3 regions of the Mesorhizobium sp. WSM4821 genome follow, and region 2 is predicted to be linked to each of the others. Evidence: predicted binding sites of a transcription regulator. Region 2 holds the regulator's gene; each other region holds the start of a gene.
The links. Region 2 encodes LexA, which represses DNA repair genes until DNA is damaged. Its sites were predicted from a motif close to TGTTCNNNNTGTGTTCNG; they were not measured.

Region 1 (9,562 bases), 2.1 Mb from region 2:
CCGCGCCGCATGCCGCTCTCGTCGACGACATCGTCATGGAGGAGCGTTGCCGTGTGCATGAACTCGACCGATGTGGCGAGCTTGACATGCCCCTCGCCGGAATAGCCGAACATCTGAGCCGAGGCGAGTGTCAGCATCGGCCGCAGCCGCTTGCCGCCCGAGGAGATCAGGTGGTTGGCAATCTCCGGGATCATTTCGACGTCGGAACCGGCCTTCGACAGGATCAATTTGTTGACGCGCCCCATATCGGCCGCCGTCAGGTCGATGAGGTCCTTGATGGAGGCAGCTTCCCGCTTCCCGTTTTCGATGTTGAGAACGACACCCACCACAAACACTCCCGTCTATAAGTCACGCGCACGGCGGCACCCTGATCCCGACACGGACTCTAGGGCGCTACCCACAGGCACGGCAAGAGGCGATTTGGCGCGGTCGAGGCTGGCGACGGAGGCCACCCACGTTTACATAATCGCTGCAACCTGCGAGTTTCATCCGATGATAGAGCTTATCCGCACCAACGATGCCGTGATCATCTCCTTTGTCGAATCGCTGATGCGCGATGCCGGCATCGGCTGTTTCGTCGCCGACCAGAACATGAGCGTGCTCGACGGTTCGATCGGCATCCTGCCCCGGCGCATCATGGTCGAAGCCGATCAGGCCGATGCGGCGCGACGCATCCTGACGGATGCCGGCATCGCCAACGAGATACGCCAGAAGTAATGCCCACGGCGCGCGCCACCCTTGTGCGGGACACGCCGGCCCATACGGTCGATGCCTTCCATCGTGGTCGGTTCTGGCTGGTGCAGCCGAAGCAGGCCGGTCATCGCGCCGGAATGGACGCCATGATGCTGGCGGCTGCGGTGCCGTCCTCCTTCGCCGGTCGCCTTGCAGATTTCGGCGCCGGTGCTGGCGCCGCAGGGCTGGCGGTGCTGTCGCGCTGTCCCGATGCCAAGGCCGTGCTCATCGAACGGTCTCCGGAAATGGCTGCCTTCGCCGCAACAACGCTTGCCCACCCAGGCAATGCGCATCTCAACGACCGCGCCTCGGTGCTTGCCGCCGATGTGGCGCTGTCGGGCCAAGCGCGAACAGCCGCCGGCATTGCCGACAACTCCTTCGATTTCGTCATTATGAACCCGCCCTTCAACGCCGCCCAGGATCGCGCCACGCCCGACCCGCTCAGAAAGGCCGCGCATGTCATGGAGGACGGGCTGTTCGACGGCTGGATCCGCAGTGCTGCTGCTGTGGTCCGGCCGCGCGGCGGTTTTGCCGTGATCGCCAGGCCCGACCATCTCGGCGCCATCCTCGATGCGATATCGGGCCGCTTCGGCGACGCCGAGATGCTGGCCGTCCATCCACGCCCGGAGGCGGCGGCGATCCGCATCGTCGTCAGGGCAACACTTGGAGCACGCGGGAAACTGTCGATCCGCCCGCCGCTGATGCTGCATGCACAATCGGGCGACGGCCCAACGGAGCGGACCGAGATGATCAACAACGGGCTGGCTTCGCTGTTCGGCGACTGACCCTTTTTCCGGCCGGCGACTTAGCGGCTGGCGACTTATTGGGGCATTGCCGTTGGCCGGCGAATGCCTACATGCCATCAAGCCAATTGACCGGAGATCCCGTGAAACGCTTTCTCAACCGCTTGCTGCCGAGATCCTGGCGCTCCGACATCGTCACCATTCCCGTCATCCGGCTGCACGGCACCATCATGGCCGGCGGCGGCCAATTCCGGCCGAGCCTGTCGCTGGCGTCCACCGCAGGCCCTATCGAGAAGGCGTTTTCCTTCGAAGCGCCGGCAGTCGCCATCTCGATCAATTCGCCGGGCGGCTCGCCGGTGCAGTCGCGGCTGATCTTCAGGCGCATCCGCGACCTGGCGACCGAGAAGAACAAAAAGGTCCTGGTCTTCGTCGAGGACGTTGCGGCGTCGGGCGGCTACATGATCGCGGTCGCCGGCGACGAGATCTTTGCCGATCCGTCCTCCATCGTCGGTTCGATCGGCGTGGTGTCGGCCTCGTTCGGCTTTCCCGAGCTGATGAAGAAGATCGGCATTGAGCGCCGCGTCCATACAGCCGGCCAGAACAAGGCGGTGCTCGACCCGTTCAAGCCCGAGAAGAAGGAAGACATCGAGCGGCTGAAGGCGCTGCAGCTCGAGGTCCACGAGACCTTCATCGACCTCGTCAGGGACCGGCGTGGCGCCAAGCTCAAGGATGACCCGGACCTGTTCACCGGCCTGTTCTGGACCGGCAAGAAGGGGCTGGAGCTCGGGCTTGTCGATGCGCTCGGCGATATGCGCAGCGTGCTGAAGACCCGTTTCGGGCCAAAGACCCAGCTCAAACTGATAACGGCGCCGCGCGGCCTGTTCGGCCGGTTCGGCTGGTTCGGCTCGGGCAAAGAGGGCTTTTCGGCCCCCGACATCGCCGCCGCCGCCGCCAGCGGCGTGATCAATGCGGCGGAAGAGCGCGCGTTGTGGGCTCGCTTCGGGCTTTGAAATACCGTTGGAAACGTCTAGCATGAGGTTCTAAGTTTCTTGTTTATGCATGTCGTTGTTCCAAAACCGCTGTGAACTTTTGGGCGACATGCATTGATCGACCCGACCGGACGCCTCTGCCGGCCTTGCGAGGGAGGAGTTTCGATATGCCGCAGATCATTTTCTTCGCCCTCGTCGGCGCCGTCGCCTATATCGGCTATCGCTCCTTCGTCAGGGAAGCCGAGCGCGTAACGGCCAAGATACGGCGCACCGAAAAGCAGTCTACCAACGGCACGACGGGCACGCTGGTCAAGGATCCGAAAACCGGCGAATACCGTCTGGCGAAGGACTGACATCATCCCCCTCGCGACTGACACATTGGATTCCGGCACCACGGTCCGGGCTTTGCACGCGCATGCCAAGATAAATCTCGCGCTGCACGTCACCGGCAGGCGCGCCGACGGCTATCACATGATCGAGAGCCTGGCGGTGTTCACGCGCTTCGGCGACAGGGTCGAGATCGAGCTCGCCGACAGCGACGGGTTTTCCGTGTCGGGCCGATACGCCTGCGCGATCCCGCTCGACGGCAACAACCTGGTCGTGAAAGCGCGCGACGCGCTGCGAAGTCAAGCCGGTCCGCGGCATACGCCGCCGGTGGCCATCAGACTCGAAAAGAACCTGCCGGTCGCCTCCGGCGTCGGCGGCGGGTCGAGCGACGCCGCGACGGTGCTGCGCGGGCTGGCTGAGACATGGAGGCTGGACCTCGACGACGCCGAACTGGCGCGGATCGGCCTCTCGCTGGGCGCCGACGTTCCCATGTGCCTCGCGGCAAAGCCGCTGATTGCGCGGGGCGTTGGCGACGAGTTGTCGACCGTGCCGGGCTTTCCGGCACTTGGGCTGGTGCTCGTCAATCCGGGCACCGCCGTCTCCACGGCCGAGGTGTTCAATGCGCTTTCCGATCGCGACAATGAGGGGCTGCCGCCGTTGCCGCGCAGCTTTGATTTCCACAGTATCCGCAATTGGCTGGAGATTACCCGCAACGATCTCGAGCCCGCGGCCCGCGCCATCCAGCCGGCCATCGGCAAGGCGCTTTCGGTGCTCAACAAGGCCGGAGCGGGGTTTGCCCGGATGTCCGGTTCCGGCGCGACCTGCTTCGGGCTGTTCGAGACCGGAAATGTGGCCAAGCGCGCTGCCGTCGATATCCGCAGCCGCCATCCCGACTGGTTCGTCGCCGCGACGCGAAGCATGACATCGGAGACTGACGCACATGGCCAGGACTGACGAGAGCCGCTCCTTCATCCCCGTGCGCATCGCGGTGCTGACGGTCTCCGATACGCGCAGCCTCGCCGACGACAAATCGGGCCAGACGCTGGCCGAGCGCATCGTCGAGGCTGGCCATATCCTGGCTGCGCGCGACATCGTCACCGACGACCGCGAAAAAATCCGCGACAGGGTTGTGGGCTGGTCGAGGGACGAAACGATCGATGTCGTCATCACCACCGGCGGCACCGGCTTCACCGGCCGCGACGTGACGCCGGAGGCGCTGGAGCCGATCTTCGAAAAGCGCATGGACGGCTTTTCCGAAGTGTTCCACCGCATTTCATACGACAAGATCGGCACCTCGACGATCCAGAGCCGGGCGACGGGCGGCGTCGTCAACGCGACCTTTGTCTTCGTGCTGCCGGGCTCGCCCGGCGCCTGCAAGGACGCCTGGGACGGCATTTTGAGGCCGCAGCTCGATTACCGGCACATGCCCTGCAACTTCGTCGAGATCATGCCGCGCCTGGACGAGCATCTGCGTCGCGGCACCAAGGCAAGTTAGTCCGGTTTCCGGGAAAGGCTGTTTTCAGGGCTTTCCCAGAACCAGCGCCAAAAGTCAGCGGATGACGGGCTCGCCATGGAAGCGCCGGCGCGAGGGCGGCGAAACGCCGAAGCCGACTTCCATCATCAGCCGCGGCTTGCGCGTCGGCACGGTGCCCATGTGAAAGCCGAAGGGATCCTCGACAAAGCCCGAACCCGCCTGGCCGGTCAGCGTGACCGGGCTCTGCGCGCCGTAGACGTCCAGGACCTCTTCCGCCGGATGGCCGACAAGAAGCGTCAGCTGATGCTTGAGGCTGCGGCGGTTGTGGCTGCCCCTGACATAGACATGCGGACCGGTTTCGGCATCGACCGGATTGAGATAGAAGAAGAATTTCAGCATCCGCCAATCGTCGAGGTCGAAATGGTATTTGCCAAGCGACGCCAGATTCTTCTCGGCGTCTGAGACCGCGTTCGTCGGAAAGCTCCACCAGACGCGGGTGGTGATCAGCTTCGCCTGGCTGCCGAGATAGTGGGCGGCGATGTCGAGAAGCAACGGGTCGCGCTGCACGGCAAGCGCGGCATTGCAGTCGAGGATCCGCTCGAAAAAGTGCCCGCTGAGCAATGGGCGGCCGAATTGCTTCTCGGCCTCCGCATGCTTGGCCGGTGGGAACTCCAAGCGACGATCGAAATTGCCGAAGCACGGTGTGCGCTGCGCGAAGCTGGCGATCTCCTCGTGGATCGACGGCGGCAGAACAAGCCCGGAAAACAGGCCTTCCGAGCGGAGCGCGCGGACCACCGCATCACAATCGACGCCGGCGAACATCGTTTCCTGCGCTTTTTGTTTCGGCGGAACGGGTTTTGCACTACGCCAATGCAACCGCCGCGCCGGCATGGTGCGCGCCAGCATGAACATTGGCAGCCATGCCGGATTCTCGCGAAGGTCCGTCAGATAGGTCGGAATCCGCACGGCAATGCGACGCAGCAGACTGCCGTTTCGAGCGATCGACTCGAGGCTTGCAGCACCGGATTTGTCAGGGCTTGAAAAGGCCATCGGGATCCTCAGCTATGAGGGGCAGGAGCAACAAAAGCGTCGGTCGCTGACTGTTCCGGCATTACCCAAACCCATCCGCCGCTTCGAAGGAAGGGTAACCCCAGGCCCGATATTGTGCAATGCACAAAAATGAGTCTGCGACAAACATTTCTGACGTGCTTGACGAAACATGAAGCTTCTTGATCTCTGAAGGTTTCTTGCATGTTCAAGAGGCCGCCATGCGACGCTCAGTCATCGGCACGGGCGGAAAAGTTCGCGGTCAAACCCCTTCGAAGATGATGATCGTCGGCCGGTGGGGCAGCGTCGTCAGCGAGACCGTCAGCGACCGGCCGGAGAGGAATTCCACCGCGAAATGGTCGCCCATCCTACCTGTGAATTCGGCGATCGGAGTCGAATCGCGATGCATCGGCAGGATCATCGAGGAAGAGAGCCGCGCAGTGATCTTGGTCATCCGGTCGAGCGACAGCGTCATGCCGCCGTCGATAAGCACCATGAGCATGTCGAGCCGGCCGATGGCGCCGTAATGCGAGCCGGTGCAGATGGCCGGACGCGCCATGGCCCGGCCGCCCGGATATCGCCGGCGTTCAGGGCGTCGGCCGGAAGACGCCATTCTCGTCGCGTTTGAGCGGCGCGGTTTGCCGGGAAAGCGGCGCACCAGGCGCTTCGGTAACCGAAACGCCCTCCGTCCAGTCGGCGGGTGCAATAGCGATGTAACGCGCATATCCGCCTGACCCGCCGAGCGGCTTGGCAAAGCCGATTGTGACCAGCGCCCCGGCCTCTGGTACCTTGTCGAGGTTTGCAACGCCTTCCGCCTGCGTGAAATCGTTGTGAAGCAGCCAATGTTCGCCTTCGAGATTGGGCGTGGTGTCGGTGTCGAGCGGCTCATGACCGTGGAACAGAATCTTCCGCTCCAGATGCAGGAACTTCAGCGCGTCCAAACTGACGCCTGGAAACGGCTTCTGGTTGAAGCGGGCGGCGTCGGACCATTTCTTGTACCAATCCGAACGCACGAAGACGACCGAACCTTCCGGTATGCTGCCGTGCTCCTTTTCCCACTCTTCGATGTCGGCGACCTGGAGGTGATAGCCTTCGTCAGTTTGTACCTTGCCGCTGATGTCGATCACGACGAGCGGCCGTACGGCATAAGTGGCCGGCAGGTCGCTGATCGTTGCGCCGAGCGGGTTCCAGTGGGAGGGCGGATCGAGCTGCGTGCCATATTGGTCCGTCGTCAACTCGTAGGCGGTCGCGACGAAGCCATGCTTGTCGTAGGTGAACTCCTCGCCGGCCTTGACGTAGCCCTCGATGTCCTGACCGGCGACAGTTGGTTTAAACTTGGCATTGGCGAAGCCCGGCCATACGGGCTGCACCGGCTCGAAGGCGTGGGTCAGATCGATATATTTGGCCGATTTGAGCGTATTCTCATAAACCGACCAAAGCGACGATTCCTGCGCCGAAGCGATCGCCGGCACTGACCAGGCGGCTCCGAGCAGGGCTATACGAACGAGCTTGGATATATTCATCTGCAATCTCCCCGAAATGTCGCGGAGTATCGCCAGTTTCCCGCAGGACGACAAGCATATGCATTCCTCCCAGGAGGGTCGCTCCAATACGGCTTCCACCAGGCCAGCCGCTTAGGTCGCGCCTCCAGCCTCGGTGACGCCTCGATGAAGACCGCCCGGCATGCCGCGGCGTCAGCCGCCGTCACGCAGTGCGCGACCTACCTCACTTGGCCGGCGCCACCCAGATCTCGGCATCGAGCCTCCTGGTCGCAAGGCCGCGCGCGATGGCTTCGGCGCTGCGGGCGTTTTTCGACAAGGCCGCGGCCTGACGCTTGCTGATCAGCAGCCCTTCGGCCAATGCCCGGTTCCCCGAAAACACCCGCGACAGGAACGGCAGGCGGCTGCCGCGCGCCCGCGAGAACCGCGCCGGCATGGTTTGCCTGGCCGTATGGACGGCGACCTCGTCGATCCAGCCTTCCGCCAGCCGCGCACCCGGCTCCAGCAGCAGCAGCCAATCGCCCCTGGCGTGCCTGATGCCGGCGGCAATGCCGCCGCTGGCCACGTAAAGGCAGCCGGCATGTTCGGCAACGCGGTGCGTCTGGTCGGTCGAGCCATTGTCGCAGACGACGACGTCGCGCACCACGCCCTCGACGGCGCCGCCGACCAGCGAGGCGAGCGTGCGGGCAAGTCTCTCTTCGTCATTCAGGGTCTGGATGAGAACGCTGAGCATCGTTTGCCGAAATAGCGGAAAGCCGGACATAGCGCCAGTTTTGCGTCGCACCATAAAAAGTTCTTGCTTTGTTCCCTTTCACGAAATAGGAATAATTTCATGAGCAGAGCGATTCGACAGTCAACCGACAATCCGTGGGAGAGGGCGAAAATGGAACAGATCGTACGTGCCGACATTGCCGCCTTCGGGGCTGGAAGAGCCGAGATGGCCAATGCAATGATCGAGCAGAGCGGCGTCCGTATCCGTCCGGACCGCAATCGCGGCCGGTCTGCCGGCATCAACCCGTCCGGCCGGTTCGAACCGGTCAGCCGGCATGTGTTCGACGATGGCTGGAATTCGCTGGAGGAACTGCCGCCCTTCAAGACCGAGGTGCAGGTCGAGAAGCCGCGCACCATCATCACCCGTAACGAATCCCCGGACATTTCCTTCGATCGATCGATCAATCCCTATCGCGGCTGCGAGCATGGCTGCGTCTATTGCTTCGCCCGGCCGACGCACAGTTTCATGGGTTTGTCGCCAGGGCTGGATTTCGAATCGAAGCTGTTCGCCAAGCCGGATGCGGCGCGGCTGCTCGACAAGGAGCTGTCGAAGGACGGCTACCAGCCGCGCACCATCGCCATCGGCACCAACACCGATCCCTATCAGCCGATCGAGAAACAGTACCGGATCATGCGCGAGATACTCGAAGTGCTGGAGGCGCGCGGCCACCCGGTCGGTATCGTCACCAAATCCGCACTGGTGACGCGCGATGTCGACATCCTGTCGCGCATGGCCGAACGCGGGCTGGCCAAGGTGGCGCTGTCGGTGACGACGCTCGACCGGATGTTGGCCAGAACGATGGAGCCACGCGCGTCGACGCCGACCAAGCGGCTGGAGGCGATCAGGCAGCTTTCGGATGCCGGCATTCCGGCCTCGGTCATGGTCGCGCCGATCATCCCCGGCCTGACCGATCAGGAGATGGAACGCATCCTCGATTCGGCACGTGCGGCAGGAGCGCGCGAAGCCGGCTATGTCGTGCTGCGCCTGCCGTTGGAGGTCGCGCCGATCTTCAAGGATTGGCTGCTGCGCCATTATCCGGACCGCTACCGTCACGTGATGTCGCTGATCCGATCGATGCGCGACGGCAAGGATTATGATTCGGAATGGGGCAAGCGCATGAAAGGTTCCGGCCCCTATGCTTGGCAGATCGGCCGGCGTTTCGAGATCGCCGCCAAAAGGCTTGGCCTCAACGCCGAGCGGCGGTCGCTCAGGACAGACCAGTTCGTCGCCTCGGCCAGGGCAACCGAGCAACTGATGCTGCTGTGAAGACATCATGTGCCGCCATTGCCGGCGGCACATGAAAAAATCCCGTCCGGCCTGCCTTGTCCCCGGGCTTGCAGACGGTGCCCTCCGGGTCCGGTGCCCCATCCGACCCGGAGGGGCTTGCGGAGAATCGGAGCCGATGCGAACCTCGCCGCAACATGGCTCGCGCGCGTTCTGATTCTCCGCTTCTCTTCGAAATCGTCGAGAGACCCGATTTCTCCTTCGAAACGAAGGCGATGACCGAGGGTCTGTGGCCGGTTGCGGGAATGGACGAGGCTGGCCGCGGCCCGCTTGCCGGACCGGTCGTCGCGGCAGCGGTGGTGCTTGATCCCGCCAACATTCCCGACGGTCTCGATGATTCCAAGCGCCTCAACCATCTGCAGCGCGAGGCGCTGTTCCTGAAAATCCTCGGATCCGCTCTTGGTGTGTCGATGGCTTCGGTCAGCGCGGAAGGCATCGATGACAGCAATATCCTCAAGGCCAGCCTCGAGGCGATGCGTCGTGCGCTGGTCGGCTTGCCGGTGCAGCCGAAACTGGCGCTCGCCGATGGCCGCGACGTGCCGCCAGGCCTGCCTTGCCCGGGCCGCGCGCTGATCAAGGGCGACCAGCGCTCGCAGTCGATCGCCGCCGCTTCGATCGTGGCCAAGGTAATGCGCGACCGCATGATGTGCGGCTGCGGCAGCCATCATGGACAATATGGTTTCGAGGTCCACATG
Region 2 (9,562 bases):
TCGCCGGATGCCGCGAAGGCCGCGCTCGATTCACTCAAGACCGGCGCGACCTTCGACAAGATCGTGGCCGCCGAGGGCAAGACGCAAGCCGACACGCTGCTCGGCACGCTGGCCAAGGACAAGATTGCCGACAAGGCGGTGGCGGATGCGGCGTTTGCGCTCAACGTCAACGAAGTCAGCCCGGTCGTGCAGGGCGCCTTCGGATCGGTGCTGCTGCGCGTCACCGACATCAAGCCCGAAGTTGTGAAGCCACTGGCCGAAGTGTCTACCGAAATCCGCAAGGATCTGGCGCTGGGCGAGGCGAGCCGCATTCTGCTGGACGTGCATGACAACTACGAAGATATCCGCGCTTCGGGCAGCACGCTGGCGCAAGCGGCCGAAAAACTGAAGCTGAAGGTCGTCACCATCGACGCGATCGATCGCACCGGCCAGAGGCCGGACGGCACCATCATCAAGGACCTGCCGGAATCGCCGGAGCTCATCAAGGCGGTGTTCGAGGCCGAACCCGGCACCGAGAATCCCGACCTCACCACCGCCGACAACGGCTTCGTGTTCTACGAGGTGGATTCGATCACGCCGGCCCGCGACCGCACACTGGATGAAATCCGCCAGAAGGTGGTGGCCGACTGGACGGCGGCCGAAACGACCAAGCGGCTCACCGCAAAAGCGGACGAACTCGAAAAACGTCTCGAGACCGGCGCCACGCTCGACGTGATCGCGGGCGAGCTCAAGCTCGAGAAACAGACCAAGCGCGGCGTCAAGCGCGAGGCGGACGACGTCGATTTCGGCAAGGAAGGAGCCGCGGCGATGTTCGGCGAAGGCGAAGGCGGGACAGGGCTGATCCCCTCGCCCACCGGCGACGGACAGATTCTGTTCAAGATCGACCAAGTCTTCGAACCTGCCGGAGCCGACGCCAGCTCGGTGCCGGACGACGCGCAGAAATCCTTTACCGCCGGTATGTCCGACGACCTGCTCGACCAGTTGGTGGCGCAGCTGCAGACGCAATACGACGTTCGCATCGACCAGACCGCCATTACCCAAGCCCTGACCAGATGAGCGCGCTCAAGCCCCATATCGCCAAGGTCGCCGCCGGCACCGCCCTTTCCTTCGAGGAGGCGCGCGAAGCTTTCGACATCATCATGTCGGGCGATGCGACACCCGGCCAGATCGGCGGCTTCCTGATGGCGCTGCGCGTGCGCGGCGAGACGGTGAGCGAGATTTCAGGCGCCGTCGCCACCATGCGCGCCAAGATGCTGCGTGTCGACGCGCCCGACGGCGCCATAGACATCGTCGGCACCGGCGGCGACAATTCGCACTCAGTCAACATCTCGACAGCATCCGCCTTCGTCATCGCCGCCTGCGGCGTGCCGGTGGCCAAGCACGGCAATCGCGGACTGTCCTCGCAAACCGGCGCCGCCGACGTGCTGACCGCGCTCGGCGTCAAGATCGACATCCCGCCGGAGACGATCGCGCGCTGCATCCGCGACACAGGCGTCGGCTTCATGTTCGCGCCGGCGCATCATCCGGCGATGAAGCATGTCGGCCCGACCCGCGTCGAACTCGGCACCCGCACCATCTTCAACCTGCTCGGCCCGCTCTCCAATCCGGCTGGTGTCGTCAGGCAGATGGTCGGCGTGTTCTTGCCGGAATGGATCATGCCGGTGGCCGAGACGCTGAAGGCACTGGGCGCCGACCATGCCTGGGTCGTCCATGGCGACGGCTATGACGAAATCACCACCACCGGCGAAACTGAGGTGGCCGAGCTGGTCGGTGGCGAGATCCGTTGCTTTACGCTGACCCCGGAAGCGGTCGGGCTGAAGCGTCATACCAAGGAGGAGTTGCGCGGCGGCGACGCTGCCTACAACGCCCAGGCGCTGCGCGACATGCTGGGCGGCGCTGCCGGCGCCTATCGCGATACGGTGCTGATGAACGCCGGCGCCGGTCTGGTGGTGGCGGGCAGGGCGACGACGCTTGCCGACGGCGTGGCGACGGCGGCGCAAGCCATCGACAGCGGCCGCGCGCTGAAGATGCTCGACCGGCTGGTCGAGATTTCGAACGGATAGAGCCGTGTCTGATATCCTTCGCAAGATCGAAGCCTACAAGCGCGACGAGATCGCGGCGGCGAAGACGCGTGTGCCGCTTGCCGAGATCAAGGCGCGGGCGAAAGACGCCGATGCGCCGCGCGGCTTTCTCTCGGCGCTTGAAGCCAAGCGCAAATCCGGCGGTTTCGCGCTGATCGCCGAGATCAAGAAGGCGAGCCCGTCCAAGGGCCTGATCCGGGCCGATTTCGATCCGCCGGCACTGGCCAAGGCCTATGCGACAGGTGGTGCCGCCTGCCTTTCGGTGCTGACCGATGCGCCGTCCTTCCAAGGTGCGCCTGAATTCCTCACCGATGCGCGTGGCGCCGTGACATTGCCCGCTCTGCGCAAGGATTTTCTGTTCGAGCCTTATCAGGTGTTCGAAGCCCGTGCGTGGGGCGCTGACGCCATCCTGATCATCATGGCGAGCATCGATGACGCCATGGCCAGCGACCTCGAAGCGACGGCTTTCGATCTCGGCATGGACGCACTGGTCGAGGTGCATGACGAGACCGAGACGGAACGCGCGCTGAAACTGTCGTCGCGGCTGATCGGCATCAACAACCGCGATCTCCGGACGTTCGAAACCAGCCTCGAGACCTCGGAGCGGCTGGCGGCGATGGTGCCGGCCGATCGCCTGCTGGTCAGCGAGAGCGGTATTTTCTCGCACGAAGACTGCCGCAGGCTGGAACGGAGCGGCATCGGCACCTTCCTCGTCGGCGAGAGCCTGATGCGGCAACAGGACGTGGCCGCCGCAACGCACCTGCTTTTGACGGGCAAGGCGCCGGCCGAGGCTCTCTGACGATGACGGCCTCCCTCACCCATCTTGGCGCACAGGGCGAAGCCAACATGGTCGATGTCGGCAACAAGGCAGAGACGACGCGCACGGCGGTCGCCGAGGGCTTTGTCTCGATGCTGCCAGAGACGCTCCAAATGATCCTCGACGGCGATGCCAAGAAGGGCGACGTGCTGGGCACGGCGCGCATCGCTGGCATCATGGCGGCCAAGAGGACGCATGAGCTGATCCCGCTCTGCCATCCGCTTCTGTTGACCAAACTATCGGTCGACATCGAACCGGACGCGACGCTGCCTGGCCTGAAGGTCACGGCGCTGGCCCGCGTCACCGGCAAGACCGGCGTCGAGATGGAGGCGCTGACCGCCGCCTCGGTCGCTTGCCTGACCATCTACGACATGGCCAAGGCGGTCGACCGGGCCATGGTGATCTCCGGCATCAGGCTGGTGGAAAAGACCGGCGGCAAATCCGGCGACTACAAGGTGGGCGCCCAAGGGGCAGGCCAATAATGGCGTTGCTTCCGGTCACCGAAGCGCTCGAGCGCCTGCTTGAAGGTGCTGCGCCCTCGCAAGCCGAAAGCGTCACCCTGATGGACGCCGCCGACCGTGTGCTGGCGGAGCCGCTCATGGCGCTCCGCACTCAGCCGCCCTTCAACGCATCCGCCATGGACGGCTATGCCGCGCGGGCCGCGGACGTCGCGTCCGTGCCGGCAAGACTTTCGGTGATCGGCATGGCGCCGGCCGGTCGCGGCTTCACCGGGACGGTCGGTGAGAAGCAGGCCGTGCGCATCTTCACCGGCGCGCCGCTTCCCGCGGGCGCAGACACGATCGTCATCCAGGAAAATGTCCGCGACCTCGGCGGCGGCAACATCGAAGTGACCGCATCGACGGTCGAAGGCCGCAACATCCGCCGCCTCGGGCTCGACTTCTCGAAGGGCGACGTTCTGCTGGAGAAAGGCCGCCTGCTCGATCCGGCGGCTTTGTCGCTGGCCGCGTCGGCCAACCATCCGCAAGTCAGCGTGGTGAAACGGCCGCTGGTCGCCATCATCGCCACCGGCGACGAATTGCTGCCGCCGGGCAGCGACCTTGGCCCCGATCAGATCATCTCGTCCAATGCCTATGGCGTCGCCGCCGCGGCCCGCTCGGTCGGCGCGCGTGCCCTCGATCTCGGCATCGCCGCAGACCGCAAGGAGGCGATCGCTGCGCTGGTGAAAAAAGCGGTCGAGGCAGGAGCCGACGTCATCGTCACGCTGGGCGGCGCCTCGGTCGGCGATCACGACCTCGCCCATGACGTGCTGACCGGCGAAGGCATGACGCTCGATTTCTGGAAGATCGCCATGCGGCCCGGCAAGCCGCTGATGTTCGGGCGGCTGGGCGACATCCGCTGCATCGGCCTGCCCGGCAATCCGGTGGCGAGCCTGGTCTGCACGCAGCTCTTCCTGAAGCCGCTGCTTGCGCGGTTCGGCGGCCGCGCCTACCGCCAGGACATGCGTGAGGCACGGCTGGGGACCGCGATGCCGGCCAACGACGTCAGGCAGGACTATGTACGCGCCGTCGTGAAGGAAGAAGCCGGCGTGCTGCTGGCGACACCGTTCGCCATCCAGGATTCCTCGATGCTTAGAATGCTGGCAGAAGCCAACGGGCTGATCGTGCGCGAGCCGTTCGCTCCCCCAGCTGCGACTGGCGCCGCCTGCAGCGTGCTGATGCTACGCTGAACAAAACGTCAACACATTCATTAAACTTTAAACGGTTGCAGAACACAACTGGAACAGATAGTGTTTGTTCTGGGTTTGTTTTTCTGATTCTGTCGGGGGTTCGCGATGCTGACACGCAAACAACATGAACTGCTAATGTTCATCCACGAACGGCTGAAGGAAAGCGGCATTCCGCCTTCCTTCGACGAGATGAAGGAGGCACTCGACCTCGCCTCCAAGTCGGGAATACATCGGCTGATCACGGCGCTGGAGGAGCGCGGCTTCATTCGCCGCCTGCCCAACCGCGCCCGCGCGCTTGAGGTGCTGCGCCTGCCCGATTCGATCGCGCCCGGCCTCAATGCGGCGCGCAAATTCTCGCCAAGCGTCATTCAAGGCAGCCTTGGGCAGGGCAATCTCGGACGACAGATCAAGCCGGCGCCTTCACGCATGCCTGCGGCCGGAAATGACGACGACGTCGTTGCCACCGTATCCATCCCGGTGATGGGCCGCATCGCTGCCGGCGTGCCGATCGATGCCATCCAGCACCAGACGCATTCGATCTCGGTACCGCCGGACATGATCATGGGCGGCGAGCATTATGCTTTGGAGGTCAAGGGCGATTCGATGATCGAGGCCGGCATTTTCGACGGCGACACGGTCATCATCCGCAACGCCGACACGGCGAACCCGGGAGAGATCATCGTGGCATTGGTCGACGAAGAGGAAGCGACGCTGAAGCGATTCCGCCGCAAAGGCGCCTCGATCGCCCTGGAAGCCGCCAATCCGGCCTATGAGACGCGCATCTTCGGGCCGGACCGGGTCAAGGTGCAAGGCAAGCTTGTCGGATTGATCCGGCGTTACTGAGCGGCGGCTTTTTTGGGTTTCTCGGCCTTGCGGTATGGCGGCAGGCCCCTCGCCTCTCGAGAAAACTTTCGCTGCACATGCCAGGGCCGGTACGGTTCTTCGACGGCGAAACGAATTTTTGCGCGCGTCGTCGCCGATTGCGGATCGAAGAAGACGGCGGCACTGCCCATGCGAGCGAGTTGCCGTTTGGTCACGACGAGGACCAGCGGATTGCGGCAGGGATTGTAATAGGCTGTAGCATCGTCGATGACGATCAGATCAGCAAAGGCACAGGCTGGCCGCGCGGTTTTGCGGTCGTCGGCGAGCGCGACGATCGCGCCGGACGGATGCCGGGCGAGGCACAGACCGGCAGAGCAGTAGAATGGCGCGCCCGGCGGCAGGTCCGCCGGATCGGTGATGTTGAACTGCATATCTGTTTTGGCGAACGTCTCCGGCATGATGATCGTCTCGGCCTTCAGGGCGTGTTTCCAGTTGTCGATGGTAAATTCGTTCGGACGCGCCCGGTTCACGGCAAACTCACCGCCGCCGATTGGTAGAGCGACCAGCCGCGCATTCTCCGAGATCAGCACGTCGGGCGTGGGTGTGTCGGAAATCGTCAGCAGGCCGGCAAGCGCGAAAGGCAGCGCCGCAATCCGCAGCCAGGTCGTCGCCATGGTTGCGATGACAAGTGCGATCGTCGCCAGCAGGACCGACTGCATCGAGATCAGCCCGACCGCGTCGATGGGCGAGCGCTCCGAAATCCATCCGGACACGACGATCATCGCTGTCAGGCCCTTGCCCATCACATAGAGGAAAGGCCCGTCGGCACCGAACGGCATAGCCAGAGCGCTGAGCACGGGCGAAAGGCATGACCACCAGCGAGACGATCGGCATGATCGCCAGATTGGCGAACAGGCTGAGTGGCGAGACCCGCTGGAAATGCCATATGGCAAAAGGCGCCGTAGCGCTTCCCGCGATGATGGAGGTCATGGCGAGGCCGCTCATTGCCACCAGGAATTTTCGTGTGACGAAGCCGAGCGGCGATCGTCGCGGCGGTGGCTCGGTGGCCCTGCCTGCGCGGTAGTCGGACCAGCCGGCATAAGCGCCGACGAGGGCCGCGGTCGCGGCGAAGGACATCTGAAAACTCGGCTCCACAACCTCATGCGGCGACACGACGACGATGACGGCAATCGCCGAGATCGCCAGATTGCGCATGGTGAGCGCCGCCCGGTCGAACAGCACGCGATCAGCATCACCGCCAGCATGATGAAGCTGCGCTCGGCCGCGACCACCACGCCCGAAATGATCAGATAGGCCGCGATCGAAAAGAGTGCGGCCGCGGCCGCGTATTTTTTGACCGGCCGTCGCGAGGAGAAATCGGGAAACAGCGCGAAGGCGCCGCGCAGCAGCCCCATGACCGTGCCGGCAACCAGCGCCATGTGCAGGCCGGAGATGGAGATGATGTGATAGATGCCGGTGCGCCGCATCGCCTCGTTGATCTCTTCGGGGATGCCGGCGCGCACGCCGACGACCAGCGCGGCGGCAATCTCGCCCTCGGCGCCGCCGATGCTGCCGCGAATATGGTCGGCGATGCTCTCCCGCGCGTTCTCGACCGCTGAGGAAAGACGCGCGGCAAGCGGTGCACCATCTGGCGAAGCGCCATCCGGGGGAACAGTTTTTGGAGTGCCAAGGAAAAAGCCGCTGGCGCCAATACCGGCGAAATAGCTGTCGAAGGAGTAATCATAGCCGTCCGGCTGCACCGGGCCGGTTGGTGGCAGCAGTCTGACATAGCCGGTCACTTTCGATCCGGCGGCCGCGCCCGGCGGTATTTTCATAGCCGAAGCGCGAATCCGCTTGGGCATATAGCGCAGCGCTGGCCGGGCGGTCGAGATCGCATCGATGGTCAGCCGGATGCGACCGTTCGCCATCCGGTCGAGGCTGACGATCCGGCCGGCCAGCCGCGTCGGGATTTCCGCGCCGACCATCTGCGTTCCCGCGCGCCGGTCCCGACCTTGGCGGCGAGCACGCCGAGCGCGCACAGCAGCGCAACCAGGAACACAGATGCGTTTTGCGCCATGAGCGCGAGCCGGCCGCACACAATGCCGTGAGGACCACGACGGCGATGGGTTGCGAAAAGTCCGGTTCTCTCGCCAGCGAAAAATAGAAGATCACCCCGCATGCCAGAAAAACCGGCACCAGCAGGAAGGCGACGCCACGGTCGATCTCCATGCCGGCTGCCGATGCCAAGTTGTTGCGGATGCCGGACGGCGAAAGATGGCGAAGGTGCCCGCGCAGCCGAACGGCAGGGCCGATCTTCGGGCTTGGGACCGTTGCAGGCCCCTCCGGCGGCAGGGGCCTGACATCAAGGCGTGGCAGTGAATCCGGCGCCGGTATGACAGGCACCGATGCGGCAAACAGCGACCGTTCGCTGACGCTGCTGACCGCGCCGTCGCTCCCGTCCGCACCGCGGCCTGGTCCAGCCATCGGGTCTGCCCCTTGCGCCCTTGACCTCCTATGCTACATGAACGCGCGGCGCGCGAAAGTCCGCGCGACCGCATCCGTATCCTGCACTTGCCTGAGAGTTCCATGTCCGACAAGGTCGTTACCCGTTTTGCCCCCTCGCCCACCGGCTTCCTGCATATTGGCGGGGCGCGCACGGCGCTGTTCAACTGGCTGTATGCAAAACACACCGGTGGCACGATGCTGCTGCGCATCGAGGACACCGATCGCGAGCGTTCGACGGATGCGGCAACCGCCGCCATTCTCGATGGGCTCTCCTGGCTCGGCCTCACCTGGGACGGCGAGCCGGTATCGCAGTTCGAGCGCGCGCCGCGTCACCGCGCAGTCGCCGAGGAGCTGGTGCGCCTCGGCAAGGCCTATTACTGCTATGCGACGCCGGCCGAGCTGGAGGCGATGCGCGAGAGCGCGCGGGCCAAGGGGCTGCCGCCCCGCTATGACGGACGCTGGCGCGACCGCGACCCGTCGGAGGCGCCGGCCGGCGCCAAGGGGGCCATCCGCATCAAGGCGCCGACCGAGGGCGAGACCGTGGTGCATGACCGCGTGCAGGGCGAGGTGCGCTTCCCCAACAAGGATCTCGACGATTTCATCATCCTGCGCTCCGACGGCAATCCGACCTATATGCATGCCGTCGTCGTCGACGACCATGACATGGGCATCACCCACATCATCCGCGGCGACGACCATCTGACCAACGCCGCCCGCCAGACAGTGATCTATCGAGCCATGGGCTGGGAGGTGCCGTCGATGTCGCATATCCCGCTGATCCATGGTGCCGACGGCGCCAAGCTGTCGAAGCGGCACGGGGCGCTTGGCGTCGAAGCCTATCGCGCCATGGGCTACCTGCCCGAGGCACTGCTCAACTACCTGGCGCGGCTCGGCTGGAGCCACGGCGACGACGAGATCATGTCGATCGCCGACATGATTGCGTGGTTCGACATCGGCGACGTCAACAAGGGAGCCGCCCGCTTCGACTTCGCCAAGCTCGAGGCGCTGAACGGCGTGCACATGCGCCGGAAGGACGACGCCGAATTGCTCGATATCTTCATCGCCACCTTGCCCTATCTCGAAGGCGGACCGGCGATCGCTGCGCGGCTCGACGACAAGAGCAAGGCGCAGTTGCTTGCCGCCCTGCCCGGCTTGAAGGAGCGCGCCAAGACGCTGGTCGAACTGGCCGACGGTGCCGCCTTCCTGTTCGCCCAGCGGCCGCTGCCGATCGACGAGAAAGCGGCGGCGCTGCTCGGTGGTGAAGCGCGTGAGATCCTGCGGGGCGCCCACGCGGCGCTGAAGGCGGTTTCAGGCCACTGGACGGCCGCTGCGGCGGAGGCTGCGATCCGCGAATATGCGCTGGCAGGCGACCGGAAACTCGGTGCCGTGGCCCAACCTTTACGGGCTGCGCTCACCGGCAAAAGCACCTCGCCAGGCGTATTCGATGTGCTTGCCGTGCTTGGCCGCGACGAAAGCCTGGCGCGCATCGCCGATCAAATCGATTAGGAGAACTGGCCCAAGAAGATTGGCATTGAAAGGCGGCTTTCGCAGTGCAACATTAGGTCCTGGCCCAATTTGGCACGCAGATCCAATTGCGGGCGCAAACACGAGCACTCCGATGCTTTCGACGTGTTGCGTTGCGGATATTTC
Region 3 (9,562 bases), 490 kb from region 2:
CTTTGCTCGTACCGAAAAGGTTGGGTGAAAAAATACGAGGGCCCGAGGGACAGCACCCCCGTCCGAGTCTTTGCCAATTCTTCCAGATCTACGATCAGGCGGCCTCCAGCGCCGCCTTCACCGCGGCGATCGCGTCGCTGGCCTTCGAGGCGTCGGGGCCGCCGGCCTGGGCCATATCGGGGCGGCCGCCGCCGCCCTGCCCGCCCAATGCAGCGGACGCCACGCGGACCAGATCGACGGCGTTGAAGCGGCCGGTCAGGTCGTCGGTGACCGCCACCACGACGCTCGCCTTGTTGTCCTCGCCAGCGCCGACGAAGACGACGATGCCCGAGCCGAGCGACTTCTTGCCGGCATCGGCCAACGGCTTCAGATCCTTTGGCGCCACGCCGGAAACCGCCTTGCCGAGGAAACCGACACCGGCAACCGTCTCGTTCTCGGCCGGCGCACCGGATGCGGCACCACCGCCCAGCGCCAGCTTCTTGCGCGCCTCGGTCAGTTCTTTCTCGAGCTTCTTGCGCTCGTCGAGCAGCGCTTCGATGCGCGCCGGCACATCGGCCGGCGAGATCTTCAGCGTTGCCGCGGCCGCCTTCAGCCGTCTGTCCTGCTCGTCGAGATGCTTGCGCGCTGCCTCGCCGGTGAGCGCCTCGATGCGGCGCACGCCGGCGGCGACCGCGCCGTCCGACACGATGCGCACCAGACCGATATCGCCGGTCGCCCCGACATGGGTGCCGCCGCAGAGCTCGACCGAATAGGGCCGGTTGGCCTTGGCGCCATGCAGGCCCGTGCCCATCGAAACGACGCGCACTTCATCGCCGTATTTCTCGCCGAACAGCGCCATGGCACCTTCGGCAATGGCATCGTCGACCGACATCAGGCGCGTGGTCACCGGGCTGTTCTGCACGACGATCTCGTTCGCCATGCGCTCGACCTCTTCGAGTTCGTCAGGCGAGATCGGCTTGTTGTGCGAAATGTCGAAGCGCAGGCGCTCGGGCGCAACCAATGAACCCTTCTGCGCGACATGGGTGCCCAGCACTTCGCGCAGCGCCTCATGGATCAGATGCGTGGCGGAGTGGTTCGCGCGCAGCCTGGAACGGCGCGCATGGTCGACCTTCAGCTCGACGGTCGCGCCGGTCTTGACCGCGCCGCTGGCCACCTTGCCGAGATGCACGAACAGGCCATCGGCCTTCTTTTGCGTATCGGAAATCTCGATCGAGAAGCCTTCGCCCGAAATGATGCCGGTATCGCCCATCTGGCCGCCGGACTCGCCATAGAACGGCGTCTGGTTGACGACCACGGCAACGGCGTCGCCTTTGGCCGCGCTGTCGACGCTCTTGCCGTCCCTGACCAGCGCCTGGATGAGGCCTTCAGCCTGCTCGGTCTCATAGCCGAGGAATTCGGTGGCGCCGGTCTTCTCGCGCACCGGGAACCACACCGTTTCGGTCGCGGCCTCGCCGGAGCCAGCCCAGCTCTTGCGCGCCTCGGCCCTCTGTTGCTCCATCGCATTGGTGAAGCCGGCAAGATCGACCGAGATACTGCGCTGGCGCAGCGCGTCCTGCGTCAGGTCGAGCGGAAAGCCATAGGTGTCGTAGAGCTTGAAAGCTGTCTCGCCATCCAGCATGTCGCCGGCGCCGAGCTTTTCCGTCGCCTCCGAAAGCAGGCCCAGGCCGCGCACCAGCGTCTTGCGGAAACGGGTTTCCTCAAGCTTCAGCGTCTCGGTGATCATCTGTTCGCCGCGCACCAGTTCCGGGTAGGCCTGGCCCATCTCGCGCACCAGCGCCGGCACCAGGCGCCACATCAGGGGATCGCGGGCGCCGAGCAATTGCGCATGGCGCATGGCGCGGCGCATGATGCGGCGAAGCACATAGCCGCGGCCTTCATTGGACGGCAGCACGCCGTCGGCCACCAGGAAGCAGGACGAACGCAGATGGTCGGCGATGACGCGGAACGATGCGACGGTGTCCGCATCCGGACCGTGGCCAATCGCGGACGAGGCAGCGTCGATCAGGTGACGGAACAGGTCGGTCTCGAAGACGCTCTCCACCCCTTGCAAGATGGAGGCCATGCGTTCCAGGCCCATGCCGGTATCGATCGACGGGCGCGGCAGGTCGATGCGCTCGTCCTTCCTCACCTGTTCATACTGCATGAACACCAGGTTCCAGAATTCGAGGAAACGGTCGCCATCCTCCTCCGGACTGCCGGGAGGGCCGCCCCAGATATGCTCGCCACGGTCGATGAATATCTCCGAGCACGGCCCGCATGGTCCGGTGTCGCCCATCGCCCAGAAATTATCCGAGGTCGGGATGCGGATGATGCGATCGTCGGAAAAACCGGCGATCTTCTTCCAGAAGCCGGCTGCCTCGTCGTCGGTGTGGTAGACGGTGACGAGCAGCTTGTCCTGCTTCAGCCCGAACTCCCTGGTGATCAGGTTCCAGGCGAGCTCGATGGCGCGCTCCTTGAAATAATCGCCGAACGAGAAATTGCCGAGCATCTCGAAAAAGGTCAGGTGGCGCGCGGTGTAGCCGACATTGTCGAGGTCGTTGTGCTTGCCGCCGGCACGAACGCTCTTCTGGGCGGTGGTGGCACGCGAATAGGGCCGCTTCTCCAGGCCGGTGAAGACGTTCTTGAACTGCACCATGCCGGCGTTGGTGAACATCAGCGTCGGGTCGTTGCGCGGCACCAGCGGACTCGAGGCGACGACCTCGTGACCCTCTTTGCGAAAATAATCGAGAAATGCCGACCGGATCTCGTTCACGCCACTCATGGATGCTTGCCTTTTCGAGAGAACCGCCAGGGCGGAAAATGGACATGGCCTTTTAGCGATCACGCCCCAGCCTGTCCAGAAACACGGAATGGCCCAATTCGCGGGGCTTGCCGGTCGTCTCCGCGCCATCGCGGAAACGCAAACCGCCGGCGCTGGCGCCGGCGGTTTGAAACGCAAAGTTACAGAACTCGATTACATAAGCTATAGATAATGAACCGGGATTATGGCCAGATTCCGACCCATCGTGGAAGCCTCACATGGCGCCGGCTTCGTCCTCGAAACCATCGTCTCCGCCTTCGGAGCCACCATTTTCGAGGAATTTCTCGGCGATCAGTCCGGCATTCTGCCGCAGCGCCAATTCGATCTCGCGCGCCGTGTCGGGATTGTCACGCAGAAACAGCTTGGCATTCTCGCGACCCTGGCCGAGGCGCTGCGAATTGTAGGAGAACCAGGCACCCGACTTTTCGACCACGCCGGCCTTGACGCCGAGGTCGACAAGCTCGCCGGTCTTGGACACGCCCTCGCCATACATGATGTCGAACTCGACCACCTTGAAGGGCGGAGCCAGCTTGTTCTTGACCACCTTGACCCGGGTCTGGTTGCCGACGACCTCGTCGCGGTCCTTGACCGAACCGATGCGACGAATGTCGAGGCGCACCGAAGCATAGAATTTCAGCGCGTTGCCGCCGGTCGTGGTCTCGGGCGAGCCGAACATGACGCCGATCTTCATGCGGATCTGGTTGATGAAGATGACCATGGTGTTGGAACGCGAGATCGAGGCGGTCAGCTTGCGCAGCGCCTGGCTCATCAGGCGGGCCTGCAGGCCGGGCAGAGAATCGCCCATTTCACCCTCGATTTCGGCACGCGGCGTCAACGCCGCGACCGAATCGACCACCAGCACGTCGATGGCGCCGGAGCGCACCAGCGTGTCGCAGATCTCCAGCGCCTGCTCGCCGGTATCGGGCTGCGAGATCAAGAGGTTTTCGAGATCGACGCCGAGCTTGCGGGCATAGACCGGATCGAGCGCGTGCTCGGCATCGACGAAGGCGCAGATGCCGCCCTTCTTCTGGGCTTCGGCGACCGTGTGCAACGCCAGCGTCGTCTTGCCAGAGCTTTCCGGCCCGTAGATCTCGATGATGCGGCCGCGCGGCAGGCCGCCGACGCCAAGCGCAATGTCGAGGCCAAGCGAACCCGTCGGCACCGTTTCGATCTCGACGACCTGCTCGTTTGCGCCGAGCCGCATGATCGAGCCCTTGCCGAAGGCACGCTCGATTTGCGACAGCGCCGCATCCAGAGCCTTTGATTTGTCCACTGCTTTGTCCTCTACAAGCCGCAACGTGTTCTGAGCCATGATACATCACCCCTTGGTCGTCAATGAAGGCCGGACCATCCGTTTATCCTTCTTAATTTGTACCTTATTTGTTCTCCTTTGACAAGGGGCGCCAAATATTTGAAACACAATCGATATCCTGATTTGTTCTTTTTTTGTTTCGCAGTTTCGATCCCGGATGCGATCCCATTTCCCCTGAGGGATGGTGCTGCCAACTTCCGAATCGCGCCTTCGGTTGCCGGGTTTCGCCGGACAACCTAGTCTCTACCCGGGGCAATCAGCAAAGGTCATCTCGCCGCATGATGAAATCGCCGACAATCCTGGCCGTAGGCGGCGCCTATATGGACCGGCGGGGCCAGCTTTCGGACGTCTTCGTGCCGGCGGCGTCAAACCCCGGCACGATGCATGAGAATGTAGGCGGCAGCGTCTTCAATGCGCTGCGCAGCGCGGTGCGCCGCGGCGTCTCCGGCTCGCTGCTTTCGGTGCGCGGCGGCGATGTCCTGGCCGACACGGTCGCCCGCGCCATCCTTGCTGCCGGCATTGCCGATCTCTCCGCGGTGTTCCTCGATCGCACGACGCCGACCAACACGGTGCTGGTCGACCGCAACGGCGAATTGATCATCAGCCTTGCCGACATGGCGCTCTACGATCTGGCGCTTCCCAAGCAGATCCGCCGTGCCAAGGTGCGCGAGGCGATCGGCATTGCCGACGCGGTCCTGTGCGACGCCAACCTGCCGCCGGCAGCTCTCGAGCGGCTGGTGGCGCTTGCCGCCGGCAAGCCGGTCTTCGCCCTCGCCACATCGCCGGCCAAGGTGGCGCGGCTCACGCCGGTGCTCGGCAGCCTGGCGCTGGTCTTCATGAGCCGGAACGAGGCCATTGCACTCGCCGATGTCGATATCGGCGCCGGGGAGCAAGATATTGCCGACGGCTTGAGGCGCGCGGGCCTGAAGAGCGGCGTGGTGACAATGGATGACGGTCCGGTGCTGGGTTTCGACGAAGCCGGCGCCTTCTCGATCCCGCTGCCAGGAAAGGTCGCGGACGGCGCCGGCGATGCGCTGGCTGGCGCAACGGTCGCCGCCCTGCTTCGCGGCCTGAGGCTGCGGGCAGCGTTGCGCGAAGGCGTTGCCGCGGCAATGCTTGCCATCGAAAGTGCTGAGTTTGTACCGGCCTTTACAGCAGCGAGTTTTGCCAGGGCGCTGGCGTTTGTGCCGGAGCCGCGGAAAGTGGCATGATGTCCATCCGAGAGGCAGCCTACTTCCCCGCCCGCAGCCCCGCCTCATAGGCCCGGCGCGCCCACACCGCCATCTCATCCGGATCGTCGAAAGCGGTGTCGGGAATGCTCCAATACGGCATGGACACCAGCTTGCCGTGCCTCGAGCCGGTGTAGGTCCACTGCGTGCAGCCGGCCGCTTCGAATTCGGGCGCGCTTTCAGTGTCGGCTTTCAGCAAAAGCTCGCCGCGAAGGACGATCGCGACGATGACGCCGTCGAAATAAATGCCCTTGCCGCCGAACAGTTTTCGTATGCTGACCGGCCCGAGGCCTTCGAAAAGTTCGGCGATGCGTTCATTGTCCATGCCGCGATCATGGCATCCGGATTTCCCCTTGTCATCGCCGCAACCAAAACCATGCTGACAGGTTGAAAAGCCAAATTCGACGGAGTTTTCTTCATGCCGCTTCTGCTCAAAGGGTCCTGCCGGTGCAATGCTGTCCGCTTCGAGGTGGAAAGCCACACGCCGGTGCCATTCATGCTTTGCTACTGTTCGATCTGCCGCAAGCAGCAGGGCGGCGGTGGCTTCGCCATCAATCTCGGCGCCGATTTCGATACGCTGAAAATCAACGGCAAGCGCAATCTTGGCGTCTACCGGGCCGAGATCGAGGACGACGAACATCCGCAATGCGAGATCTCGTCAGGCGAGCGCAATTTCTGCAAGAAATGCGGATCGGCCCTCTGGCTCTACGACCCGACCTGGCCGGAGCTGGTCCACCCCTTCGCCTCGGCGATCGATACAGATCTGCCGAAGCCGCCTGAAAAGGTGCACCTCATGCTGAAATACAAGGCGAACTGGGTCGAGCCCGACATCGGCGAGGACGACAAGGTCTTCGATGTCTATCCCGAAGAATCGATCGCCGGATGGCACAAACGAACGGGAATGTGGGTGGACTGAGGAGCCCGGTCAGGCCGACGCGCGCGCCTCGGCCAGTGCCTTCAGGTCGGCCGGCTTGAGCTCAACCGATTCGCCGCAACCGCAGGCCGAGCTCTGGTTCGGATTGCGGAAGGTGAAGCCGGTGCGCAGCGTCGTCTGCTCGAAATCCATCTCGGTGCCAAACAGGAAAAGCGCTGCCTCGGGCGCGACATAGACATGGGCGCCGTCTCGCTCGACATGGTCGTCCTTGGTGTTGGGCTCGGTCACCAGGTCGACCGTATATTCCATGCCGGCGCAGCCGCCCTTCTTGATGCCAAGGCGAATGCCATGCGCGTTCTCACGCGTCGCGACGATCTCGCGAACCCGGTCGGCAGCCTTTTCGGTCATCGTGATGACGGCGAAGCGTCCCATCTTTTCTTTCTCCATTGCGTGCAGGTTCAAGGCCTGCCGAATGATTCCTCACCTAAAATGGTGAAGTTTTCTACCTGGCGCAAGTGCGCCTCAATACCAGCCTACCGCGACCTGCGCCTCTTCCGACATGCGGTCGGGCGACCACGGCGGATCGAAGGTCATGTTGACCTCGACGCCGGAAACGCCTTCGACGGCGCCGACGGCGTTCTCCACCCAGCCCGGCATTTCGCCGGCCACCGGGCAGCCGGGCGCGGTCAGCGTCATGTCGATCTTTACCGAGCGGTCGTCCTCGATGTCGATCTTGTAGACGAGGCCAAGCTCATAGATATCCGCCGGGATTTCCGGGTCGTAAACCGTCTTCAGCGCCGAGACGATGTCGTCGGTCAGCCGCGCCAGTTCATCGGCTGGAATGGCCGAGGCGGAAACAACCTCGTCGGTAGCCGTTTCCGGAGTGGTCTCAGCGGTATGGCTGGCATCATCCATGATCGTCACCCGAAGAACTTTCGCGCTTTTTCCAGCGCATCGGCCAAAGCGTCGACTTCGGCCCTGGTATTATACATGCCGAACGATGCCCTGCATGTGGACGTTACGCCGAAGCGTTTCAACAGCGGCTGGGCGCAATGGGTGCCCGCGCGGACTGCAACGCCTTGCCGGTCGATCACCATTGACACGTCATGGGCATGGATGCCCTGCAGCTCGAAGGAGATGATGGCGCCCTTGCCGGGCGCATTGCCAAAGATGCGCAGCGAGTTGATGGCGCGCAGCCGCTCATGGGCATAATCCTTCAGATCGGCCTCGTGAGCTGCAATGCGCTCGCGGCCGATCTTTTCCATGTATTCGAGTGCTGCACCCAGCCCGATCGCCTGGACGATCGGCGGCGTGCCGGCCTCGAAGCGGTGCGGCGGATCGTTGTAGGTGACGATGTCTTCGGTCACTTCCTCGATCATCTCGCCGCCGCCCATGAACGGGCGCATGCGCTCCAGCATGTCCTTCTTGCCGTAGAGCACGCCGATCCCTGAGGGACCGTAGACTTTGTGGCCGGTGAAGACGAAGAAATCGCAGTCGAGATCCTGCACGTCGATCGGCATATGCACGGCGCTCTGGCTGCCGTCGACCAGCACGGGAATGTCTCTCGCATGCGCAATGCGCACGATTTCCTTGATCGGCGTCACCGTGCCCAGCGCGTTCGACATGTGCGTGATGGCGACCAGTTTTGTGCGATCGGTCAGCCGCTTCTCGAACTCTTCGATATGAAAGACGCCGAGATCGTCGACCGGTACCCAGACCAGTTTTGCGCCTTGCCGCTCACGGAGGAAATGCCACGGCACGATGTTGGAATGATGCTCCATGATCGACAGAACGATCTCGTCGCCCTCGCCGATATTGGGCATGCCGAAGCCATAGGCGACGGTGTTGATCGCCGCTGTGGTGTTCGAGGTGAAGACGATGTTGTCGGTGCTGGGCGCGTTCAAAAACCTCTGTACTATCTTCCGCGCGTTCTCATAGGCGTCGGTCGCGGCATTGGACAGGAAATGCAGCCCGCGATGGACGTTGGCGTATTCCTGGGAATAGGCGTGCTGGATGGCGTCGAGCACGATCTGCGGCTTCTGCGCCGAGGCGCCATTGTCGAGATAGACCAAGGGTTTGCCATAGACTTTGCGCGCGAGTATCGGGAAATCGCGGCGGATCGCCTCGACGTCGTAAGGAATGCTTTCGACTTTCTGGTCCATCACAAGCTCTCTCGAGGCATCGCCTCATTCCGTCCAACACCCCTCATCCGACCGAGCTCCGCTCGGCCACCTTCTCCCACAAGGGGAGAAGGAAAGCGCGTTACCCGTGCGCGACGAACCAGCCGTCCAGCCTCGTTTCCAGCGCCTCGACGATCGCCTCGTCGTCCAGCTCCTCGATCACCTCGGCGACGAACGCCTTGACCAGAAGACCACGCGCGGTCTTCTCGTCGATGCCGCGCGCCATCAGGTAGAACAGGTGGCTATGATCGATCTCGGTGACCGTCGCGCCATGCCCGCAGACGACGTCGTCGGCAAAAATCTCCAGCTCCGGCTTGGTCGAGAACTCGCCATCGTCCGACAGGAGCAGCGTGTTGCAAGCCATCTTGGCGTTGGTCTTCTGCGCATATTGGTGGACGTTGATGCGCCCCTGGAAGACGCCGCGCGCCCTTCCGGTCACCACGTTGCGGATCACCTCCGTCGACGCCGTGTGCGGCACGGCATGGTCGAGCACCATGGTCACGTCCGTATGCGTGTCGCCGGCAAGCAGGTTGATGCCGCGCAACGTGAAGTCGGCGCCTTCGCCGGTGGTCTTGACCACGATCTCCTGTCGCACCAGCTTGCCGCCGGCATTCATCACAAACAGCGTCAGCTTCGCATCTTTGCCCAGATGCGCCTTGAACTGGGCGAGATGGGTCGCCGTATCCGGCTGCTCCTGCACGATCAGCCATGTCACCTCGGCGCCGTCGCCAAGCACAAGCTGGCTGACGGAGCTGACGAGTGCGGCGCCCTCGCCCGTCTGGCGCTCGACGACGACAGCCTTGGCGCCGGCACCGACGCGGACGCCCAGGCGCACATGTGTCTGGCCGCCGGATTGCAGGTTTTGCAGCTCGATCGGCTTGTCCAGTTCGGTGCCGTCGGCAATGTCGACAAAATAGCCGTCAGCGACAAAAGCGGTGTTCAGCGCGCCGATGGCATCGTCGGCGCCATAGGGATCGAGCCCCGGCGCGATGCTGCCGTCGGTCAGCTTTTCCGACAGGCGCTGCACGGCGATGCCCTCGATATCGGGCGTTTTCGTGCTCGACACGCCATTCAGGACCGGCAGGACGGCGGACCCCTCGACGATTGGCGCAACAGCTTTCGGGGCGGCCGCGGGATCGAAGTCCGGCACCGAAGTCAGCAGTTGGC

Region 1: the regulator LexA is predicted to act here: its motif matches at 7,603-7,620, upstream of AC0NID_RS32260 (PA0069 family radical SAM protein).
Region 3: the regulator LexA is predicted to act here: its motif matches at 4,237-4,254, upstream of recA (recombinase RecA).

What each region holds. Positions count from the first base shown of each region.
Region 1 covers NZ_CM148371.1:6,589,519-6,599,080, forward strand. The annotation lists gene AC0NID_RS32205 (polyprenyl synthetase family protein) at 1-326, opposite strand, end outside; gene AC0NID_RS32210 (putative signal transducing protein) at 493-717, shown strand; gene AC0NID_RS32215 (tRNA1(Val) (adenine(37)-N6)-methyltransferase) at 717-1,517, shown strand; gene AC0NID_RS32220 (S49 family peptidase) at 1,619-2,485, shown strand; gene AC0NID_RS32225 (hypothetical protein) at 2,632-2,817, shown strand; gene AC0NID_RS32230 (4-(cytidine 5'-diphospho)-2-C-methyl-D-erythritol kinase) at 2,843-3,745, shown strand; gene moaB (molybdenum cofactor biosynthesis protein B) at 3,732-4,286, shown strand; gene AC0NID_RS32240 (phytanoyl-CoA dioxygenase family protein) at 4,341-5,315, opposite strand; gene AC0NID_RS32245 (MBL fold metallo-hydrolase) at 5,575-5,871, opposite strand; gene AC0NID_RS32250 (cyclase family protein) at 5,900-6,835, opposite strand; gene AC0NID_RS32255 (glycosyltransferase) at 7,038-7,544, opposite strand; gene AC0NID_RS32260 (PA0069 family radical SAM protein) at 7,695-8,849, shown strand; gene AC0NID_RS32265 (ribonuclease HII) at 9,005-9,562, shown strand, end outside.
Region 2 covers NZ_CM148371.1:4,465,964-4,475,525, reverse strand. The annotation lists gene AC0NID_RS21690 (SurA N-terminal domain-containing protein) at 1-1,056, shown strand, start outside; gene trpD (anthranilate phosphoribosyltransferase) at 1,053-2,063, shown strand; gene trpC (indole-3-glycerol phosphate synthase TrpC) at 2,068-2,880, shown strand; gene moaC (cyclic pyranopterin monophosphate synthase MoaC) at 2,883-3,380, shown strand; gene AC0NID_RS21670 (molybdopterin molybdotransferase MoeA) at 3,380-4,585, shown strand; gene lexA (transcriptional repressor LexA) at 4,691-5,428, shown strand; partial or broken gene AC0NID_RS21660 (ComEC/Rec2 family competence protein) at 5,422-7,891, opposite strand; gene gltX (glutamate--tRNA ligase) at 7,994-9,418, shown strand.
Region 3 covers NZ_CM148371.1:4,956,972-4,966,533, forward strand. The annotation lists gene AC0NID_RS24250 (glutathione S-transferase family protein) at 1-28, shown strand, start outside; gene alaS (alanine--tRNA ligase) at 95-2,761, opposite strand; gene recA (recombinase RecA) at 3,015-4,112, opposite strand; gene AC0NID_RS24265 (carbohydrate kinase family protein) at 4,391-5,323, shown strand; gene AC0NID_RS24270 (TfoX/Sxy family protein) at 5,343-5,666, opposite strand; gene AC0NID_RS24275 (GFA family protein) at 5,760-6,257, shown strand; gene sufA (Fe-S cluster assembly scaffold SufA) at 6,267-6,647, opposite strand; gene AC0NID_RS24285 (SUF system Fe-S cluster assembly protein) at 6,738-7,130, opposite strand; gene AC0NID_RS24290 (cysteine desulfurase) at 7,136-8,377, opposite strand; gene sufD (Fe-S cluster assembly protein SufD) at 8,478-9,562, opposite strand, start outside.